Regions from separate parts of the Rhizobium sp. A37_96 genome, predicted to be linked through region 1. Evidence: predicted binding sites of a transcription regulator. Region 1 holds the regulator's gene; each other region holds the start of a gene.
The links. The regulator PhoB, encoded in region 1, activates phosphate uptake and scavenging genes when phosphate is short. The targets are predictions, from matches to a motif close to TGTCATNNANCTGTCAT.
Positions count from the first base shown of each region.

Region 2: the regulator PhoB is predicted to act here: its motif matches at 3,340-3,356, upstream of ACQZ6J_RS14225 (DUF2794 domain-containing protein).
Region 3: the regulator PhoB is predicted to act here: its motif matches at 1,376-1,392, upstream of ACQZ6J_RS06435 (inorganic phosphate transporter).

Region 1 covers NZ_JBNWDS010000002.1:420,944-428,049, reverse strand. The annotation lists gene argF (ornithine carbamoyltransferase) at 1-782, opposite strand, end outside; gene ACQZ6J_RS08545 (acetylornithine transaminase) at 856-2,055, opposite strand; gene ACQZ6J_RS08540 (GcrA family cell cycle regulator) at 2,481-3,017, shown strand; gene phoB (phosphate regulon transcriptional regulator PhoB) at 3,108-3,791, opposite strand; gene phoU (phosphate signaling complex protein PhoU) at 3,822-4,535, opposite strand; gene pstB (phosphate ABC transporter ATP-binding protein PstB) at 4,587-5,402, opposite strand; gene pstA (phosphate ABC transporter permease PstA) at 5,417-6,751, opposite strand; gene pstC (phosphate ABC transporter permease subunit PstC) at 6,748-7,106, opposite strand, start outside.
Region 2 covers NZ_JBNWDS010000004.1:103,647-110,752, forward strand. The annotation lists gene ACQZ6J_RS14210 (ABC transporter permease) at 1-1,267, shown strand, start outside; gene ACQZ6J_RS14215 (Bax inhibitor-1/YccA family protein) at 1,452-2,192, shown strand; gene ACQZ6J_RS14220 (N-acetyltransferase family protein) at 2,311-2,868, shown strand; gene ACQZ6J_RS14225 (DUF2794 domain-containing protein) at 2,917-3,318, opposite strand; gene ACQZ6J_RS14230 (DUF1223 domain-containing protein) at 3,682-4,425, opposite strand; gene acnA (aconitate hydratase AcnA) at 4,683-7,106, opposite strand, start outside.
Region 3 covers NZ_JBNWDS010000002.1:5,737-12,842, reverse strand. The annotation lists gene ACQZ6J_RS06450 (CbtA family protein) at 1-183, shown strand, start outside; gene ACQZ6J_RS06445 (hypothetical protein) at 218-841, shown strand; gene ACQZ6J_RS06440 (GCG_CRPN prefix-to-repeats domain-containing protein) at 901-1,200, opposite strand; gene ACQZ6J_RS06435 (inorganic phosphate transporter) at 1,440-3,047, shown strand; gene ACQZ6J_RS06430 (Ros/MucR family transcriptional regulator) at 3,244-3,693, opposite strand; gene ACQZ6J_RS06425 (EAL domain-containing protein) at 3,967-4,755, opposite strand; gene ACQZ6J_RS06420 (sugar phosphate isomerase/epimerase family protein) at 5,091-5,936, opposite strand; gene ACQZ6J_RS06415 (adenine deaminase) at 6,159-7,106, opposite strand, start outside.

The sequences.
Region 1 (7,106 bases):
TGCATGAACAACGCGTCTTTGCCGGCCTGTGCCATCAAAGCCTGGTTGACCTGATAGGGCTGGAAGACGTTGTGACCGCGTGCCCGGTGTTCCTGATTCATGGAGACCCAGGTATCGGTTACCACGCAATCGACGCCGGCAACCGCACGGTCTGCATCATGCGTGAGCATGATTTCGGCGCCCTCATTGCGGGCCCAGTTCAGATAGTGATCCTTCGGCTCGGAACCAAGAGGCACCGCCATATTCATGCGATAGCCGAAACGCGCTGCGCCTTCGATCAGTGAATGCAGCACGTTGTTGCCGTCGCCCGTCCAGGCGATGGACTTGCCCTTGATCGGACCGCGATGCTCCTCGAAGGTCATGATGTCAGCCATGATCTGGCAGGGATGCGTGTCGTCGGTCAGCGCGTTGATGACCGGAACGGTCGCATGTTCCGCCAGCTCCAGCAGGCGCGAGTGATCCGTCGTGCGGATCATGATCGCATCGACATAGCGCGACAGAACCTTCGCGGTATCGCCGATCGTCTCGGCGCGGCCGAGCTGCATTTCGGTGCCGGAGAGGAAGAGCGTCTCGCCGCCCAGCTGGCGCATACCGACATCGAACGATACGCGCGTTCGGGTGGAAGGCTTCTCGAAGATCATCGCCAGCATCTTGCCGGCAAGCGGCTTGTCGGCCGTGCCAGCCTTCAATGCCTTCTTTCGCACGATCGCATCATCGATGATGTTGCGCAGCTCAGCGGCCGCAACGGCCGAGAGGTCGAGAAAGTGTTTCGGAGAAGCCATGTCCTTACCTGTACTCCAGAAAAAACAATAACGCCCGCGTGGGGCAAGAACGCCCCAACAGCGGGCGCTGAGTTCAAGCCGATTTCTTGACGCGAACGGCGCGCGCGCGCTCTGCGGCGCGCTCGATGCGGGCGAGGCCTTCGCGTGCCTCCTCGGCGGTCACGATCAGCGGCGGAAGCAGACGAATGACGTTGTCGCCGGCCGGAACACCAAGCAGATGTTCGGTGCGGATCGCCTGCAGCAGGTCCGCCTGCGGGATGGCGGCCTTGATGCCGAGCATGAGACCTTCGCCGCGAATATCCTCGATGATATCCGGGAAACGATCCTTGAGCGAGGCAAGGCCCTGGCGGAAGATCAAGGCGACATCGCGCACATGCTCAAGGAAGCCATCGGCCAGCACGATATCGAGCACCGCATTGCCGACCGCCATGGCAAGCGGATTGCCGCCATAGGTCGATCCGTGCGTGCCGGCCTTCATGCCCGAGGCGGCTTCCGCCGTCGCAAGGCAGGCGCCGAGCGGGAAACCACCGCCGATACCCTTGGCGACGGCCATGATATCCGGCTTGATACCGGCCCATTCATAGGCAAAGAGCTTGCCGGTGCGGCCAACGCCGGACTGGACTTCGTCGAGAACCAGCAGCAGGCCGTGCTCGTCGCAGATCTGGCGGAGACCGCGCATGAATTCGTTCGTCGCCGGGCGGATGCCGCCCTCGCCCTGCACCGGCTCGACCAGGATCGCGGCCGTCGCATCGGTGATGGCCGCGCGCACGGCGTCAAGGTCGCCGAAAGGCACCGGATCGAAGCCCGGAGCCTTCGGGCCGAAACCTTCGATGTATTTTTCCTGGCCACCGGCGGCGACCGTCGCGATGGTACGGCCGTGGAAGGCTCCCTCGAAGGTGATGATATGGAACTTTTCGGGATGCCCCTTGGCGAAGTGATAGCGCCGCGCCGTCTTGATGGCGCATTCCAGCGCCTCGGCGCCGGAGTTGGTGAAGAACACCTTGTCGGCGAACGTGGCTTCCGTCAGGCGCTTCGACAGCTTCTCCTGGCCGGGCACTTCATAGAGGTTGGAGAGATGCCAGACCTTGTCGGCCTGCGCCTTCAATTCCGCGACGAGATGGGGGTGCGCATGACCGAGCGAATTGACCGCCACGCCAGCCGCGAAATCGAGATAGCGTTCGCCATTTTCGGTCACCAGCCAGACGCCCTCGCCTCGCTCGAACCGCAGCGGAGCACGCATGTAGGTATCATAAAGCGGCGCGGTCTCTGCCATGGCCATTTCTCCTCGATCACAACTTTAAGGACCAATCGCTTCCGTTTGATGAAACGGACCCGAAAAAATCAAAAATGCCGCCTTGCGGCGGCTTGCGCACTATTGATGTTTTGCACCGCGATGTCAACAAAACTGGCGGTTTAGCAGGTGCGAGAAAGCGCTGCCGGCCAAAAGAGATGGGTTCTGCAGCGCCTATTGCAGAAATGCCACGCCCGGACAGCAAGTTGGGGAAAACCTCGAAATCGATTCCACAAGATTCCCGCGACTCTTGTCACGGAGTCAGCCTCACACTAGGTTAAAAACCAATTGCTAGACTGCATGCGGCGGAACTAGTCACCACAATTTTAGAGCGTTTCGCGTCTCGTTCCCATGCGAGGCAATGGTGAGGGATTCTGCCATCGGAAACGCGGCAGCGGAGACAGGGCATGAATTGGACAGACGAACGCGTCGAGAAGCTGAAAAAGCTATGGTCCGAAGGTTTGAGCGCCAGCCAGATCGCGGCGCAGCTTGGTGGCGTAAGCCGTAATGCCGTCATCGGCAAGGTGCACCGCCTGAACCTCCCCGGCCGAGCGAAGGCTGGCGGCACGGCGACCGCTGCCCGCACGCCGAAACGCAACGCCACGGCACCTCGCCCTGCCAGCTTCGGCTCGCGCGTTGCGACGCGCACGGTGGTTGCCCGGCAGCAGGGCGCGACCATGCTGAAGGAAGAGATCGACGTCGATACGGTCAATGAAATCCAATATCGTCCGGCTTCCAACGTCGTCGTCCCGATCTCCCGTCGCCTCGGCCTGACGGAGCTGACGGAGCGCACCTGCAAGTGGCCGGTCGGCGATCCGCTGAAGGACGATTTCCACTTCTGCGGCAACGAGAGCCCGGATGCATCGCCCTATTGCGGCTATCATCAGCGCCTGGCCTACCAGCCCGTGCACGAACGGCGCCGGCCGGCTCAACCACGCGGCTGAGATCTATCATCGCCGAGACAAAAGAAACGGGCCCTTGAGGCCCGTTTTCTGTTTCCGCCGCTATGTCGATGCCTGAGCGGGCCTTGCCGCTCAGGCCTCCATGGAATAGCCCGCGCCGCGAACGGTGCGGATGACATCCTGCATATTGGAGAAGTTGAGCGCCTTGCGCAGGCGGCCGACATGGACGTCGACGGTGCGTTCGTCGACATAGATATCGTGCCCCCATACGCCGTCCAGCAGCTGCGAGCGCGAGAAGACGCGGCCCGGCGAGGACATCAGGAATTCCAGCAGGCGGAATTCCGTCGGCCCCAACCGCACTTCGCGGCTCTTGCGGTGGACGCGATGGGTTTCGCGGTCCAGCTCGATATCGCCGCAACGCAGCACCGTGGAGAGCACCTCCGGACGGGCGCGCCGCAGCATCGCCTTGACGCGGGCCATCAGCTCCGGCGTCGAAAACGGCTTGACGACATAATCGTCCGCGCCGGTGGAAAGGCCGCGCACGCGCTCGCTTTCCTCGCCGCGGGCGGTGAGCATGATGATCGGCAGGCGCTCCGTCTCCGGCCGCATGCGCAGCCGGCGGCAGAGCTCGATGCCGGACACGCCGGGGAGCATCCAGTCGAGGATCAGAAGATCGGGGATGCGCTCCTGGAGACGCAGCTCGGCCTCATCGCCTCTGAGGATGGTGTCGACCTCGAAGCCTTCGGCCTCGAGATTGTAGCGCAGCAGAACGCTCAGCGCTTCCTCGTCTTCTACAACAGCAACTCTCGGAACCATGCGCCTGTGGTCTCCTTTTTCGCTTCCAGATTATTCCGTCACCGCGCCGACGGTATTGGCGGTATCGTCCTTCGGGCGCTCGCCTTCGGGCTGGGCACCGGTCGCCATGTAGTAGATCGTCTCGGCGATGTTGGTGGCATGGTCGCCGATGCGCTCGATGTTCTTCGCGCAGAAGAGAAGATGCGTGCAGGTGGTGATGTTGCGCGGATCTTCCATCATGTAGGTCAGCATCTCGCGGAAGAGCGAGGTGTACATGGCGTCGATTTCCTCGTCCCGCTCGCGGATCGAGACGGCCTTGTCGGGCGAACGGGTCGCATAGACGTCTAGAACTTCCTTCAGCTGGCTCAGCGCCAGTTCGGAGAGATGCTCGATGCCGCGGGCGAGACGACGCGGAACGCCGGTGCCCTGCACGGCGATGACGCGCTTGGCGGTGTTCTTGCCAAGGTCGCCGACGCGCTCCAGATCGGAGGCGATGCGGATCGAACCCATGATCTCGCGCAGGTCGGCGGCCATCGGCTGACGGCGAGCGATGGTGACGATCGCCTTGTCGCCGATTTCGCGCTCCGCATGGTCGAGAACGACGTCGTCCGAGATGACCTTCTGGGCAAGAGCGGCGTCGCTGTTGACCAGTGCGCGGACGCTGTCGCTGACCATCTGCTCGGCCAGGCCGCCCATTTCGGCAATGCGGCGCGTCAGGAACTTCAGGTCTTCGTCATAGGCAGAGAGAATGTGAGTGGAGACCATTTTTCTATCCTCAAGGTGAACTGTGTGAAAGGAGCCGCGCGCGCAGCATCATCAACCAAAACGGCCCATGATGTAATCCTGCGTGCGGTAATCGTCGGGATTGGTGAACATCTTATCGGTATCGTTCTCCTCAACCAGATGGCCGAGATGGAACATTGCGGTGCGTTGCGAAACGCGGGCTGCCTGCTGCATGGAATGCGTCACGATGACGATCGTGAAATTTTCCCGCAGCTCATGAATGAGATCCTCGACCTTTGCGGTTGCGATCGGATCGAGCGCGGAACACGGCTCGTCCATCAGGATGACCTCCGGGCTGACGGCAACGGCGCGGGCGATGCACAGGCGCTGCTGCTGCCCGCCCGAAAGGCTCGTGCCGGCGTCGTAGAGCCTGTCCTTGACCTCGCCCCACAGACCCGCCTTCTGCAGGCTGGTCTCGACGATATGATCGAGATCGGCCTTGGAACGGTGCAGGCCATGGATGCGCGGGCCGTAGGCGACGTTTTCGTAGATCGACTTCGGAAACGGGTTGGGCTTCTGAAAAACCATGCCGACCCGGGCGCGCAATTCCACCACGTCGATGCTGTCGTCATAGACGTCCTGATCGTCGAGCGTGATCTTGCCGGTGACGCGGCAGGTCTCGATCGTATCGTTCATGCGGTTGAGGCAGCGCAGGAAGGTGGACTTGCCGCAGCCGGAAGGGCCGATCAGGGCCGTGACCGTATTGGCGCGGATCTTGAGGTTGACGTCGAAGAGCGCGCGCTTATCGCCGTAAAAGACCGAAACGTCCTGGCCGATCATCTTGTAAGGGATCATCGTCATCTTCCTGGTCAATGCTCTTTCGCTTGCGGCTTCCGTCATCATGTTCATCCCACGGCCCTCCCTTACCAACGCCGCTCGAAGCGGCGGCGCAGCAGGATCGCGCCGATGTTCATCGCGACGAGGAAGAAGAGCAGGACGATGATCGCCCCGGACGTTCTTTCGACGAAGGCACGCTCGGCTTCGCTCGCCCACATATAGATCTGCACCGGCAGCGCCGTCGAAGGATCGAGAGGCGATGTCGGATAGTTGGTGACGAAGGCGACCATGCCGATCAGCAGCAGCGGCGCCGTCTCGCCGAGCGCATGGGCAAGCCCGAGAATGGTGCCCGTCAGGATGCCGGGCATGGCAAGCGGCAGGACGTGATGGAAGACCATCTGCATGCGCGACGCACCGAGGCCGAGCGCCGCGCTGCGGATCGACGGCGGCACGGCCCGCAATGCCGAGCGCGTGGCGATGATGATCATCGGCAGCGTCATCAGGCTGAGCACCAGCCCGCCGACCAGCGATGCCGAGCGCGGCAGCCCCATCGTGTTGATGAAGACCGAGAGGCCCAGCAGGCCGTAGACGATCGACGGCACGGCGGCGAGGTTGTTGATGTTGACCTCGATCAGGTCCGTCAGCCGGTTCTTCGGCGCGAATTCCTCCAGATAGATCGAGGCCGCGACACCGACGGGCAGAGCGAGCGCGAGCACGGTCAGCATCAGATAGAGCGAGCCGATCAGAGCGACGCCAAGGCCCGCGGCCTCGGGCCGGCTCGAATTGCCCGACAGGAAGAGGCCGCTGTTGAAAGCCTCGTAGAGGGCGCCGCTTTCGCCGAGCTGCTTCATCCAGGCGACCTGTTGATCGGACACCTTGCGGTCCTTCTCGTCGACGGTCAGGTCGACCTGGCCCTTGTTGGCGGAATCGATGTTGGCGCTGGCAAGGAAGGTGACGTTCTGCGTCGTTCCGATGATGGACGGATTGGCGGCCACCCTGTCGCGAAGCACGATCCTGGCGTTGTCGGACACCATCGCCGTTGCCGCGCGCACGAGCGCGCGATTGGCGGGATCGATACCGAGCGCCTTTACGAGGGCATCCCGCACCAGGACCGGATAGTTGGCCGATATCAGCACATTCGGATCGCCGGCGCGCTTGCCCGCCGGATCGATCGCCTTCTCGCTGAATTCGATCGGCAGGGTGATCGAGGTCTGAACGAAGGCGGTGTAGCCGTTGCGGACCACCGTCGAGACGAGGATGGCAAGGAATACCAGACCGAAGATGACGGCGGTAAATCCGTAGGCGCGAAAGCGGCGCTCGGCTGCATAGCGGCGCCTGATGCCGATATCGCGCCGCGCCGGAGCGCCCGGCGTCAGCCCGCGCGGCATGTTCTGCGACGGGGAGGATACGACGTCGCTCATTCGTATTGCTCCCTGTAGCGGCGGACGATGTAGAGGGCATAGACGTTGAGGCACAGCGTCAGGCAGAACAGCGTGATGCCGAGCGCGAAGGCGACGAGCGTCTGCGGCGAGGTGAACTCCAGGTCGCCGGTCAGCTGGTTGACGATCTTCACGGTCACGGTCGTCATCGGCTCGAAGGGATCGAACTGCATGCGGGCGGCGACGCCGGCGGCCAGCACCACGATCATCGTCTCGCCGATGGCCCGCGAGGCGGTCATCAGCAGCGCGCCGACGATGCCCGGAAGAGCTGCCGGCAAAAGGACGCGCTTGACCGTCTCCGAGCGCGTGGCGCCAAGGCCGAGCGAACCGTCGCGAA
Region 2 (7,106 bases), on a different contig from region 1:
TGACCGCTTCCTCGCGATCGTCTTCGTCGTCTCGATCGCCGGGGCCTTCGTCGTGCTGCGCGTGGTGGCCGCCCTGCTTTCCTGGCTTGCCCGCCGCAGTCCGCGCGTGCGCTCGCCGGCGCTGCGCCTGGCAATCGGCAACATCCACCGGCCGGGCGCGCTCACCTCCTCCGTCGTGCTGTCGCTCGGCCTCGGCCTGGCGCTGCTGGTGACCCTGACGCTGATCGACGGCAACATGCGCCGTGAGCTGATGGGACGCATGAGCGAACAGGCGCCGAACTTCTTCTTCGTCGATATCCAGGGACCGGAGCTGGAAGGCTTCCGCAAGATCGTGCTCGCCGAGGATCCGAAGGGCAAGCTCGTGGAAGCGCCGATGCTGCGCGGCCGCATCGTCGCCTTCAACGGCGAGGATGTGACGAAGATGAAAGTGCCGGCCGCCGGACAATGGGTCCTGCGCGGCGACCGCGGCATCACCTATGCCGAAACCGTGCCGGAAAACGCCTCGGTCACCGAAGGCAAATGGTGGGACAAGGACTATGGCGGCGAACCGCTCGTTTCCTTTTCAGAGGAGGAAGGCAAGGCGCTCGGCCTGAAGCTCGGCGACAAGGTTACCGTCAACGTGCTCGGCCGCAACGTCACCGCCAGGATCGCCAGCTTCCGCAAGGTGCAATGGCAGTCGCTGTCGATCAATTTCGTGATGATCTTCTCGCCCAATACCTTCAAGGGCGCACCGCATGCCTGGCTGGCAACGCTGACCGATACGTCGGCGACTTCCGCACAGGAGGCCGCGATCCTGAGGAAAGTCACCAATACCTATCCGACCATCACCAGCGTCCGCGTCAAGGATGCGCTCGATGTCGTCAATACTTTGGTCGGGCAGCTCGCAACCGCCATCCGCTCGGCCGCCTCCGTCGCGCTGATCGCATCCGTGCTGGTGCTGGCCGGGGCGCTCGCCGCCGGCAATCGCGCCCGCACGCACGACGCCGTCATTCTCAAGACGCTCGGCGCGACGCGTGCCACGCTGATTCGCGCCTTCAGCTACGAATACCTGATCCTCGGCGCGGCGACCGCAATCTTCGCGCTGATCGCCGGGGCGGCATCCGCCTGGTATATCGTCAGCCATATCATGCACCTGCCGTCGGCCTTCCTGCCCGGCGTCGCCTTCTCGACGCTGATGATCGCCCTGGTGCTGACGGTCGGCATCGGGTTGATCGGCACATGGCGCATCCTCGGCCAGAAGGCGGCACCCGTTCTGCGCGAGCTTTGATTCGCGCGGAGAGCCGTCAAAACGGCCCGATATTACATCGATTTAACACGGGGGCCGCCGCTTGACCCTTGTGTATAAGGCCTGAAAGCCTCATATTCTGTGCAGGCATGCTGGAGCTCCGCAGCGGCGCCTGGGTCCGAAAGACCCGACACCGTATTCAAATCGGAGCTTGAAAGAGGAAAACATGGCTGACTTTCGCAATTACCAAAACCGGGTGCAGAGCGGTGCACAGTCCGGTGCGATGATAGACGCTGGCCTTCGAGCCTACATGCTCAAGGTCTATAACCTGATGGCGCTGGGTCTGGCGATCACGGGTGTTGCCGCCTATCTCTCCTTCTCGCTCGCTTTCGCAGACGGACAGATCACGACCTTCGGTCAGGCGATCTATCTGAGCCCGCTGAAGTGGGTTGTGATGCTGGCTCCGCTGGCAATGGTCTTCTTCCTGAGCTTCAGGATCAACCGCATGAGCGTGGCCGCCGCGACGACGACCTTCTGGGTCTACGCCGCGCTGGTGGGCCTGTCGCTGTCGTCGATCTTCATCATCTACACCGGCCAGAGCGTCGTGCAGACCTTCTTCGTGACCGCCGCCTCGTTCGGCGCGCTGTCGCTCTACGGCTACACGGCCAAGCGTGATCTCTCGGCGATGGGTTCGTTCCTGATGATGGGTCTCTTCGGCCTCATCATCGCCTCGCTGGTCAACATCTTCCTGGCTTCGTCCGCGCTGCAGTTCGCCATTTCCGTGATCGGCGTGCTGCTCTTCGCAGGCCTCACCGCCTACGACACGCAGCGGATCAAGGAAATGTACTACGCCGCCGACGATGCCACCGTGGCCGGCCGCAAGGCCATCATGGGCGCCCTGTCGCTCTACCTGGACTTCATCAACCTGTTCATGTTCCTGCTGCGGTTCATGGGCAACCGAAACTAATCGCGCGGCGTGAACAACCATCGAAAAGGCGGCTTCGGCCGCCTTTTTATTTGCCTGGTCACAGCCCGTGCGATTTGATAGCAGCCGTCGCAAACCGCAGATCAGGCCACAAAAGCAGATGTCCGTCAGCCTTCGCAGCGCTTCCACAGACGACCTTTCCCACATCACGACAATCTATCGCGACTCCGTGCTGAATGGCACGGCGAGCTACGAGATCACGCCGCCGACCGAGGAGGAAATGGCGGCGCGCTTTCAGGCGATCCGCGAGAAGGGCTATCCCTATATCGTCGCCGAAGACGAGGCGGGCGCGTTTCTCGGCTATGCCTACGCCTCGTCGTTCCGCACGCGGCCGGCCTATCGCTGGATGGTGGAGGATTCGATCTACCTGGCACCGCAGGCCCGCGGGCGCGGCGTGGGCAGGCTGCTGCTCGACACATTGGTAGAGGGCTGCCAGACGCTCGGCTTCCGCCAGATGATCGCCGTGATCGGCGGCGCCCATCCCGCCTCCGTCGCCGTGCATCGCGCCGCAGGCTTCACCGAGGTCGGCCTCCTGAAGGGCACCGGCTACAAGCACGGCCGATGGCTGGATACCATGCTGATGCAGAAAGCGCTCGGGGACGGCAACGGCAGCGATCCGGATCCCGCAGTTTATCCGGGGACGTTGTTTGGAGGATAGATCTGCGCTCCTGTTGAGCCCCTGATACCCCCAACTGCGGAGAAACGGCTACTTGTCCACCAGCTTCAGCTGCTTGTCGAAAACCTTCAGGACCTGCTGCAGGTCGTGGCCGCGCTTCAGGATCATGCCATTGGTATTGATGACGGAGAAGGCGCCCTGCTTGGCCGCAAGCTTCGGATTCTTTTCGATACAGAAGAGCGGCATCTCGCCGGAACGCTTGAAGACGGAAAAAACCGCCTTGTCCTTGAGGTGGTCGATGGCGTAGTCCCGCCACTCGCCTTCGCCGACCATGCGGCCGTAGATCCACAAGATCGCGTCCAGCTCCCGGCGATGGAAGGTCACCGGCAGCGGATCCTTGCTCTGTTTGTATTCCCTGAGATCGACGACTACGGAGGAGTTCGTATCGACGGAACGGCTTTCACCGTGTCGCAAATCCGGCTGATCAGTCATCAATCCCCCAGGGGCTATCTCATGACAGGAGAATGACAGTTTGCCTCAGCCGCATCAAATTGCAAGACGGATGAGGCCTCACAATTTCTTTCCCACGCCTGAAACCATCTCCTCCATGCCGCATTTCAGTCAAAACGACGCCCAATTTACAGGAAGTATAGAGGGCCGTTTGGCGCCGCCGCGTCAAACGGCCCGGCCGGGGCGCATCGATTAAACCCCAGCCCCGAATGCGTCCCGCCGGGCACTCCCTCTTTTTGGCGCGAGCCAAAATAGAGACCTTTTTAGCGCCAGCCAAAATAGAGAGCTTTTGGCGCAAGCCGAAACAGGAAGCTTTCGGCACAGGCCGACATTCGGGGAAACCATTCAGCCGTCGGAACCGACCGTCAGAACCGTCGCCCCGAGGATCGCCGCCGGATCGCCCGAAGGCGTCGAGGATTGCAGGAGGACGGCCATGCCTCTTCGTCCGGCCTTGTCCAGCACGTTGGAAGGCAGCACGAGGCTCATGGCCTTGCCGTCCCACATGCCGACCGTTTCAACATCCGACACGGCATGCATATAGGCGATCTGCTGGCCATTGTTTTCGCCGCCCTTCGGCGCCACCATCTGCTCCTTGTCGAAATAGACGATGACCACATTGGCCTTGCCCTGGCCGGCGCCGATCCTGATTTCCAGTTCGTCGCCCTTCATGGCCGCATTGACCGGGATCGTCAGCCCCTCGCCGACACGCTGGAAATCGTCGAGCTTCACATTGATGGCGTCGAGGTCGGCGCCGTTCATATGGTCCCGGCCATTGACGATCGCCTGCGGCGTATAGACCCCGCTGCGCCCAAGCGTGCGGGCATAGGCATATTGGCGCGCCGTATTGTCCTTGGACGCCATGGTGTCGTTCCAGCCGAGATAGTTCCAATAGTCGACGTGATACGCAAGGGCCACCACATCGCCCTGGCGGATCAGCTTGCGGAAGGCCGCATCGGCGGGGGGACAGGAGGCGCAGCCCTGCGAGGTGAAGAGCTCGACGACACCCTTGATCTTCGCGGCCTCCTGCGCGTGCAACGAACTTGCCAGCGCGATGCCTGCCAGAAGCGAAACCGAAAATCGAAGGCGCATTTCCCTTTTACCTCTGTCTCAAAGTTCCAGAGCCATCTGCCGCACAGGTTCCGAAACGCTCACGCTCCCTGGGCAACCAAGCCCACATCAAGCCCGAAAAATCTGAAACAAGAGATAATGGTTTAGCGCGATGACGCAAAGTCACGATGGGGTGAGACCAAGGCCCGGCACCGGGCTTGCCGTACACATCGGCGTGAAAAACAAGACGCCGCCGGGAGACTTTCCCCGGCGGCGTGCAAGCATGCTTGGAAGACCTATCAGGCGGCGAGATCGCGCAGAACGGTCTGCAGGATGCCGCCGTTGTTGACGTAGACGACCTCATCCAGCGTATCGATGCGGCAGATGATCGGAACGTCCTTCACCGAGCCGTCGCCATAGGTGATCTTGGCGATCTTGCGCTCGCGCGGCTTGATGTGCTCCAGGCCTTCGATCGTGACGAGCTCGTCGCCCTTCAGGCCGAGGCCGGCCCAGGTGGTGCCTTCCTCGAAGACGAAGGGGATGACGCCCATGCCGACCAGGTTCGAGCGGTGAATACGCTCGAAGGACTGGGCGATCACGGCGCGCACGCCGAGCAGGTTGGTGCCCTTGGCAGCCCAGTCGCGCGACGAGCCGTTGCCGTATTCGACACCTGCGAAGATGACGAGCGGAACGCCCTCGGCCTTGTACTGCATAGCCGCATCGTAGATCGACGTCTCTTCCTTGGACGGATAATGGATGGTGTAGCCACCTTCCTTGCCGTTCGGGCCGAGCATGTGGTTGCGGATGCGGATGTTGGCGAAGGTGCCGCGCATCATGACTTCATGGTTGCCGCGGCGCGTGCCGTACTGGTTGAAGTCGGCAACGCCGACGCCATGGCCGATGAGGTAGGCACCGGCCGGCGAGGCAGCCTTGATCGAACCGGCCGGAGAAATGTGGTCGGTGGTGATCTTGTCGCCGAAGAGACCGAGAACGCGGGCGCCCTTGATGTCGGAAACGCCGGCGCCGGTCTTGCCCATGCCCACGAAGTAGGGCGGGTTCTGCACGTAGGTCGAGTTGTCGTCCCAGGCGTAGGTCTGACCCGGAGGAACCTGCACGGCCTGCCAGTTGGCATCGCCCTTGAAGACGTCGGCGTACTTGGATTCGTAAAGTTCGCGGGTGACGTATTTCAGGATGAATTCCTGGATCTCGTGCGAGGTCGGCCAAATGTCCTTGAGGAACACGGGCTTGCCGTCCTGGTCTTCGCCGATCGGCTCCTTCGTCAGGTCGAGCTGCACCGTGCCGGCAAGCGCATAGGCGACGACCAGCGGCGGCGATGCCAGGTAGTTGGCCTGGACGTCGGGCGAGATACGGCCTTCGAAGTTGCGGTTGCCGGAGAGAACGCCAGATACGATCAGGCCCTTGTCGTTGATCGTCTTCGAGATCGGCGCCGGCAGCGGGCCGGAATTGCCGATGCAGGTGGTGCAGCCGAAGCCGACTAGGTTGAAGCCGAGCTTGTCGAGATCGGCCTGCAGGCCGGACTTGGCGAGATATTCGCCGACGACCTGCGATCCGGGAGCCAGCGAGGTCTTGACCCACGGCTTGCTCTTCAGGCCCTTGGCAACGGCGTTGCGGGCGAGAAGTCCGGCCGCGATCAGCACCGACGGGTTCGAGGTGTTGGTGCAGGATGTGATGGCGGCGATCGCCACGTCACCATGGCCGAGATCGAAATCCGTGCCTTCGACGGCATAGCGGTTCGAAAGCTGGCCGGGCTTCTTGTATTCGGTTTCGAGCGACGTCGCGAAACCGGAGGCGATGTTTTCCAGGGGAATACGGCCTTCCGGGCGCTTCGGGCCGGCCATGGCCGGAACGACGTCGCTAAGCTCGAGTTCCAGCGTATCGGTGAAGACGAGGTCGGCGCCGTCATTGTCGCGCCACATGCCCTGCGCCTTCGAATAGGCTTCGACCAGTGCGATACGATCCTTCGCGCGGCCGGACATGTCGAGATAGTTCAAGGTTTCCTTGTCGACCGGGAAGAAGCCGCAGGTCGCGCCGTATTCCGGACCCATGTTGCCGATGGTGGCGCGGTCGGCGAGCGGCAGCGCGTCGAGGCCGGGGCCGAAGAATTCGACGAACTTGGAAACGACGCCCTTCTTGCGCAGCATCTGCACGACGGTCAGCACGAGGTCGGTCGCGGTAACGCCTTCCTTGAGCTTGCCGGTGAGCTTGAAGCCGATGACCTCGGGCAGCAGCATGGAAACGGGCTGGCCGAGCATGGCGGCCTCAGCTTCGATACCGCCGACGCCCCAGCCGAGAACGCCGAGACCGTTGATCATGGTCGTGTGCGAATCGGTGCCGACGCAGGTGTCCGGATAAGCGATCGTTTCGCCGTCCTCTTCCTTCGTCCAGACGGTCTGGCCGAGATATTCGAGATTGACCTGATGACAGATGCCGGTGCCGGGAGGAACGACGCGGAAGTTCTTGAATGCCTGCTGGCCCCACTTCAGGAAGCGGTAACGTTCGCCGTTGCGCTGATATTCGAGCTCGACGTTGCGGGCGAAAGCCTGCGGCGTGCCGAATTCGTCGACGATGACGGAGTGGTCGATGACGAGGTCGACGGGAACGAGCGGGTTGATCTTTTCAGGATCGCCGCCGAGGGAAACCATCGCGTCACGCATGGCAGCAAGGTCGACCACGGCCGGAACGCCGGTGAAGTCCTGCATCAG
Region 3 (7,106 bases), 420 kb from region 1:
CTGCTTCCGCCGATCAACGAAGTGCCGGAACAGTTCTCGGCCGTCGTGCTCTGGCGATTCCGCCTCACGTCGCTCGGGATGCACGTCATCCTGTGGACCACGCTCGGACTTGCTTTCGGAGCCTGGGCGGAACGCGAGCTGCCGCAGGTGCGCTATCGCAATGCGGCTCTGCGCCGGGCCTGAGATGCCACGCAACACAGCTCCCGCGCATGGTCACATGCGCGGGAAACGCTTGGGCGCAGGCGGCATATTGCTCGCGGTTCTCTGCCTTTTGCTGTCGGGCTGGCCGACAGCGGTTGCCGCCCATGGCGGCTCTTCCGGAAGCCAGGCCGGAATCCCGATACCTTCACTCACGCATGGCGAAATGGCCGTGATCGCGCCCTACTACGGGCGGATCGTCTCGCTTGCCGAGGATGTCTCCGACACCAATGAAACCTTCCGCCGTCTCCTGAATTTCGCACAGATCCAGCGAGCCTATTGCCTCTGGGGCCTGATGCCCGGCAGCGTCACCGACGAGGAAAGCCCATTCAACGAATGTTCGCATGCCTATCTGGCGGCGGCGAAAGCCGTATTGCTTGAGATGCGAACGATGAAGGGGAAGAAGGCATCGGTGGACGATCTCGTCTCCGATATCGACGCTTCGCTCGTTCGCAACAACCTCTCGCTCGTCCTCTGCAAGTTCAGCGGCGAGAGCTTCAACACCGCCGACCTCATCCGCCCGAAACCCGCCGATATCCTGATGCACGCGAAAAGCCTCATGGCCATTCTGTCGGCCACGGTCGTCATGATCGCGGGATTGTGGTTTGCCGCACGCGCGTTGCGGACAGCGCCGCAATCATAAGAAAACACCGCCACTCGATGTGGCGGTGCTTGTCATTTTACCAATAGAATGGCGGCTACTCACCAGTAGCGCGGGCGATCACGCCAACCGTCATCGCGCCAATGGCGACGATGGTCACGCCAGCCCCAGGGTGGCGGCGGTGGCGGTCGATAGTAGCCCCAACGCCGAGGCGGCGGGCCCCAACGATTCGGACGGCAATCACCCCAACGCGTCACATGGCGGCCGCGGCCGCAGGCATAGTCAACTTTCACGACCGGCACGGAGGCCGTTGTCCCGACGGCGGGAACAGGCATTGCCTCCGCCGAAGTCACAGCCAGGCTGCCAAGCAAGACAGCGATGGCAATCATGGACGATCTCATCTTGATGGTCCCTTATCCAAGTCCCTTACAAGCGGGATTTAAACCTTGAGCGCATGAACGCCGCCTGAACCGAAAAAGGCGTTTTGGCGGCGAAATCAAGATGGGCGCGAACTCATATCCGCGACCGAAAATGCTTCTGTTGCCGGTATTTACGGGCGACCGCAACTTACTCGCGCGTCACGAGAGTTTCATGAACGAGGCTTACACCGGAAATATCACTTTCAATAAAGGAGCTCGGGATGGTCGACCTCGTTTCAAACAGCTCGGAGGGTGGTAATGCCAATCACCCGATTCACGGTGCCAGCGGCTCGGCGAAGTGGTTTTTGCCAATCTTCGGCATCGTCGTCCTCGGCGGCCTGGCTTATGTCGGCTACGCCCTCGGCAGCGACCTCGCCGACGCGGCCACTGTTCCGTGGATCCTGCTCGGCCTGGCATTGCTGATCGCGCTCGGTTTCGAATTCGTTAACGGCTTTCACGATACCGCCAACGCCGTTGCCACCGTCATCTATACCCGCTCGCTGCCGGCTGAATTTGCCGTCATCTGGTCCGGCTTCTTCAACTTCCTCGGCGTTTTGACCTCGTCCGGCGCCGTTGCCTTCGGCATTCTCGCCCTCCTGCCGGTCGAATTGATCCTGCAGGTCGGCTCCGGCTCGGGCCTTGCCATGGTCTTCGCCCTCCTGATCGCCGCGATCATATGGAACCTCGGCACCTGGTATCTGGGCCTGCCGGCCTCGAGCTCGCACACGCTTGTCGGCTCCATCATCGGTGTCGGCCTTGCCAACCAGTTCCTGGCGCCCGCCGGCTCCGCCACCAGCGGCGTCGACTGGTCGCAGGCAACCAGCGTGGGCATGTCGCTGCTGCTCTCGCCGATCATCGGCTTCGGCATGGCAGCCGTCCTGCTGCTGGTCGCCAAGGTGCTGATCCGCAACAAGGAGCTCTACGAAGCACCCAAGGGCGACGCGCCGCCGCCGGCTTGGATCCGAGGCCTGCTGATCTTCACCTGCACCGGCGTCAGCTTCGCCCACGGCTCGAATGACGGCCAGAAGGGCATGGGCCTGATCATGCTCATCCTCATCGGCCTCGTGCCGACGGCCTTCGCGCTGAACCGCACGCCCGACGTCAACTATCTCGAAGCCTACAAGGCCGCCTCGGCGCAGGTCGAGACCGTGCTTGGCAAGTATGTGAAGCCGGGCGTCACGGCACCGGCCGATGCGAAGGCTGCCGTCAGCGATGCGGTAAAGACCAAGACCTGGACGGATGCAACGACACCGGCGCTGCAGGCCTATATCCACGCCACCAGCGCCGAGATCGCCGCCTATCCGAGTGTCGAGAAGCTGCCGAACGGGCTCGTCGGCAACGTTCGTAACGACATCTACCTCATCGGCGAATCGCTGAAGCTGATCGACAAGCAGAAGCTGCTGCCGATGGGCGACGACGACCTGAAGGCCGTGACCAACTACCACGCCGCCGTCGATCACGCGACCAAGTTCATCCCGCTCTGGGTGAAGGTTGCCGTCGCGCTGGCGCTCGGGCTCGGCACCATGGTCGGCTGGAAGCGCATCGTCGTGACGGTCGGCGAAAAAATCGGCAAGACGCACCTGACCTATGGCCAGGGTGCAGCCGCCGAAGTGGTCGCCATGCTGACGATCGGCGCGGCCGATCACCTCGGCCTGCCGGTTTCGACCACGCACGTCCTGTCCTCCGGCGTCGCCGGCACCATGGCTGCGAACGGTTCCGGCCTGCAATGGTCGACCGTGCGCAACATGCTGATGGCCTGGATCCTGACACTTCCGGCCTCCATCGCGCTCGCCTTCGTGCTGTTCCTCGTTCTGCGCCAGGTTTTCTGACCGCTCGGCGGCATCCGCCCCGGAAGCCTCAAGACAAAAATGGCGCCTTGCAGGCGCCATTTTTATTGCAGCGCTCGTGCCGGCAAACGGCATGGCGACAAGCATGCAATCTCTTCACATGCGGCCAACACAAGTTTCCTCATGGACCGCCGAAGCAATCGCACGCGAGAATGTGCTCGGCTTTTCTGAAAGCGTTCTAGCCGACGCTTTCCTTCTTGCCGCCATTGGCGCCGAGGCCGGAAATCTTGGCCAGCTCCGAACGGCGGTTGGCATAGTTCTCGGCAACCATCGGATAGTTGGGCGCCAGCCCCCATTTCTGCCGGTATTCATCCGGCGTCATGCCATAGTGAACGCGCAGATGGCGCTTCAAGGTCTTGAAGCGTTTGCCGTCTTCGAGGCAGACGATGTAGTCGCTCGTTACCGATTTCTTCAGATCCACGGCCGGCACCGGATTGCCGCGATTGATGACGGAAACGGGGTCCTCCAGCGTCTGCAGCGCCTGATGAATATCCTTGATCAGCCGGGAAAGGCCGGCAACCGGGATCGTATTGTGACTAACATAGGCCGAAGCGATCTTTGCGCAGCCGTCGAGCAGGAAGTGTTTCTTCGATGAAGCGGGGTCTTTTCTCTCGCTGAAAGAATCCATGATCTTTTTCCGGATCTCATTTGGTTCCTCGTGCGCCGCCCCGCTCGAATTGCATCATGGGCGACGTCCGCTGCCGGACGTCACGCCGTCTTGAATTGCGCCGTCTACGGCGCGCGATCCCCTATTCAAACACCGGGACAGACTGCGTTCGCAATCACAACCGGCAATCCTTCATTCCATAGTCCGCGCTTGCCGCAGAGGCCGACGAGCGGCATACCGAAGGCGCTCTCAAGTCGCGCCGCAGAAACCTCACAGGCCGATGCGCAGGAACGCTCATCCCAATCCTCGCAGAACGATCTTCCGCCTGCGGCGTCGAAGCTGCGCCAGTGAAACGGGCTTCGACAGAAGGAAGCCCTGCACATGCGTTGCCCCGGCCTCTCGCGCCGCTTCGAGCTGAGCGCTTGTTTCAATGCCCTCGACGACGACAAAGGGGGCAAAGCAGGACGCGAAGCCAACGAGATGGGAGAGGCTGTCGCTGCCGTCCCGGCTGCGCCTGTTATCCCTTATAAAGGCCGCATCGATCTTGACGATATCGGCGGCGACCCGCAGCAGCGATGCCGGCGTGGCAAAGCCGGCCCCGAAATCGTCTATCGCGATGCGGCAGCCGAGTTCACGGATCATCTTTATGCGCTCGATGGCAGCGCCGACGAGCGGATAGCTTTCCGTGATCTCGACGATCAGCCGGGAAGTAAGCTCCGGCTGACGGGTAATACGGCCGAAGACATCGGCAAACCGCTCGGGGCGCGACAAGCTGGCGGCGGAGAGATTGAAACCCAGAACAAGCGTCTTATCCGCGGCGAGGTCCGAAAGCACCATGTCGAGAATGCGCAGATCGAGATCGAACCAGCGGTCCTGCCGTTCAAGGAGCGCGACGAATGTGCCGGCCGTGTGCACTACTCCATCCGAATCCTTCACGCGCGCCAGGCTTTCCGCATAGAACACGTCGGCAACGTCCTTTGCGTCGTGGATCCACTGGGCTGCAAAACCCAGGCCACCCTCGGCAATCGCCTTTAAGATCAGGGCGCCATGCCCCTCTTCCCCGCGGCTTGCACTACCGTTCATCAAACCTCCCTTCGTCAGGGAATTGGCCGTCGATGTCTCTCCGGAGACTGAAAGCGATGACTGGAAGCTGTGTGCGTGGCTCCGAAGCATCGGATTTCCCGTGCCTAGAATCCGCCTCTTCCATCTTCCAGACACCCTTAAACCTCGTGTCACCGAGGTTCCTTTCACAGAAGCCGGAGATATCGCGCCGAAGATCATAGTCAACCCGGCACAGCGCGTCGACGAAACTATTATTTAGTTGCCATTAATACAGAAACTGACAAGTATTTGCAAAAATCAATCTACGCGCCCTTTCCCCGATACAGCTAAACTCAAATATCCATGAGCTTCAACAGCTATTTGTCGTGTCGTGCCGGCAACCACCATTTGTTATGCCGAACCGCCTGCAGAGCCTGATCCAGCGGCGGCAATTCGGCATGCCACAATCTCTCCCACTCCAGGCTGATCACGCCGGCATAGCCATCGGCGGCAAGTACGGCGGCGAGAGCGGCCATGGGGAACTCGCCGCTGCCCGGCACCACGTAGCTGTATGGCAGTCTCGAGCCCGCCCTGGAGACACTGTCCTTGACGTGAAGATGCCACGTATTGCGCCGGACCATATTCCAGGTCGCGACGGGATCCTGCCCGCCCTTGCGCCACGTATGATGCGTATCCCAGAGCAATGCGCAATCCGGCGCCATCTCCAGGAAACGGCCGATCGCGTCGGGGTAGGCAAGAAAATCATGCGTCTCGATGACCATCTCGGCCTGGAAGCCCTCGCGCCTTGCTGTTTCCCGCCACCATTCCAGCGTGGCCAGCGCCTCGGCGAATTCGCCTTCGTCGCCGGTTTCACCGCCGTCGAAAACCCGCAGCGAGGTGACACCGGCAGCCTCAGCCCAGGGAAGGTAACGCAGGAACTCTTCCTTCGTCTCCGGTGTCGCCCCGACGAGGCGCAGCGAGGTGTCGAAGGCGCATACGCCTATGGGAGAGGCTTTCAGCGCCTTGGCGAGGCCGGCCGGAGAGCCGAATCTTTCGGTGAAATAGGCGACGAGATCAATCGTGCCGCCGAGGGCGCGGATTTCGATGGCGTCGACTCCATGGCGCGCCGCCAGTGCGAGGGCCTCGTCCAATTCAAGATCCGCACATCCCAGCGTGGAAAATGCCGACGTTACCGGCGGCATATCGTTGTCAACGGCAGTCACCACGGCTTCCCCTGTCGGTTTCGGATATGGACCACGCCGCGCGAGGACGGGTACGCCTCAGCCGTTCGCGCGCGGCCCGAAGCAAGTAACCAAACGGATAATTAAGGAAGCAGCCTCGGGCGTCAAGGGCCGATGATCCGCTCAATCATGAGCCGATCTTCCATCTTATTAGCGCACAGCGGGTCGATGTCCGGAATATCCATATCCCGAGAACGGATATCCCTACCAGACGACGGGATGCGTTTCACCGGTCGCAACGTTGACAAACCCGTCCGGCGCCCTTTCGGACGGCGCGACCAGAACCCAGCGCCAGGGTGCGCAGGTGAGCGTCGCAAAGGAGAGACGCTCGGGAAAGCCCGGCCACCAGCGGGGCGAGAACGTCGGCTCGTACATCCAGTCGATCTCGGCCCCGGCCTTGTACAGCGCCTGCATTTCCGCATCCAGCGCTTCGGCCGATCGTGCCGTCATCAACCCGCCGACTTCATAGCGAACGCGGGCAACGACCTTGCCCCCCGATACCAGCACCCAGCCGCCCTGCTGCTCCTCGAGCGCGTTGACGACCATCGCCATGGCGGCGTCGGAGGAACCCACGACCCAGATATTGTGCTTGTCGTGGCCGAGCGTCGCGCCAAGCGCGGTGTCCGGCGTGCGCGGTCCCGTGCCCAGCCAGAACATGCGGGCGACCTTGGCCTCGCCGGAAAAGCGGTCGACGATGGCAAATTTCGTGACGTTGCGGTCGGAATCGCGCTGGACGGCGCCATCGCTGACGGGCAGGTCCATGGTGATGAAATCGTCGGCCCAGTGGAACGGCCGCAGCAGCGCCGCCTTTGCCGTGTCGGTTTCCGCCGGAGCGGCAATGCGGAAATCGTCCGCCGTGACGACCCTGTCGATCCGAACCGTCTTCGTCGCCCAATCCGGCCAGTCGATCTCAGGCCGGACGCCAACGAAGGTCTTGCCCTCTGACGCCGGCCTGCCATCGGCCCAGACCTTGGCGATCGACAGTGTCTTCACATCGTCCAGCAGCACGATATCGGCGAAGCGCCCCGGCGCGATCGAGCCGACCCACGGTGTCAGGCGCATGTGCCGGGCGGGATTGATCGTCACACACTGGATGGCGATTTCAGGCGCCAGTCCATTCTCGATCGCAAGCCGGACATTGTAGTCCGTAGC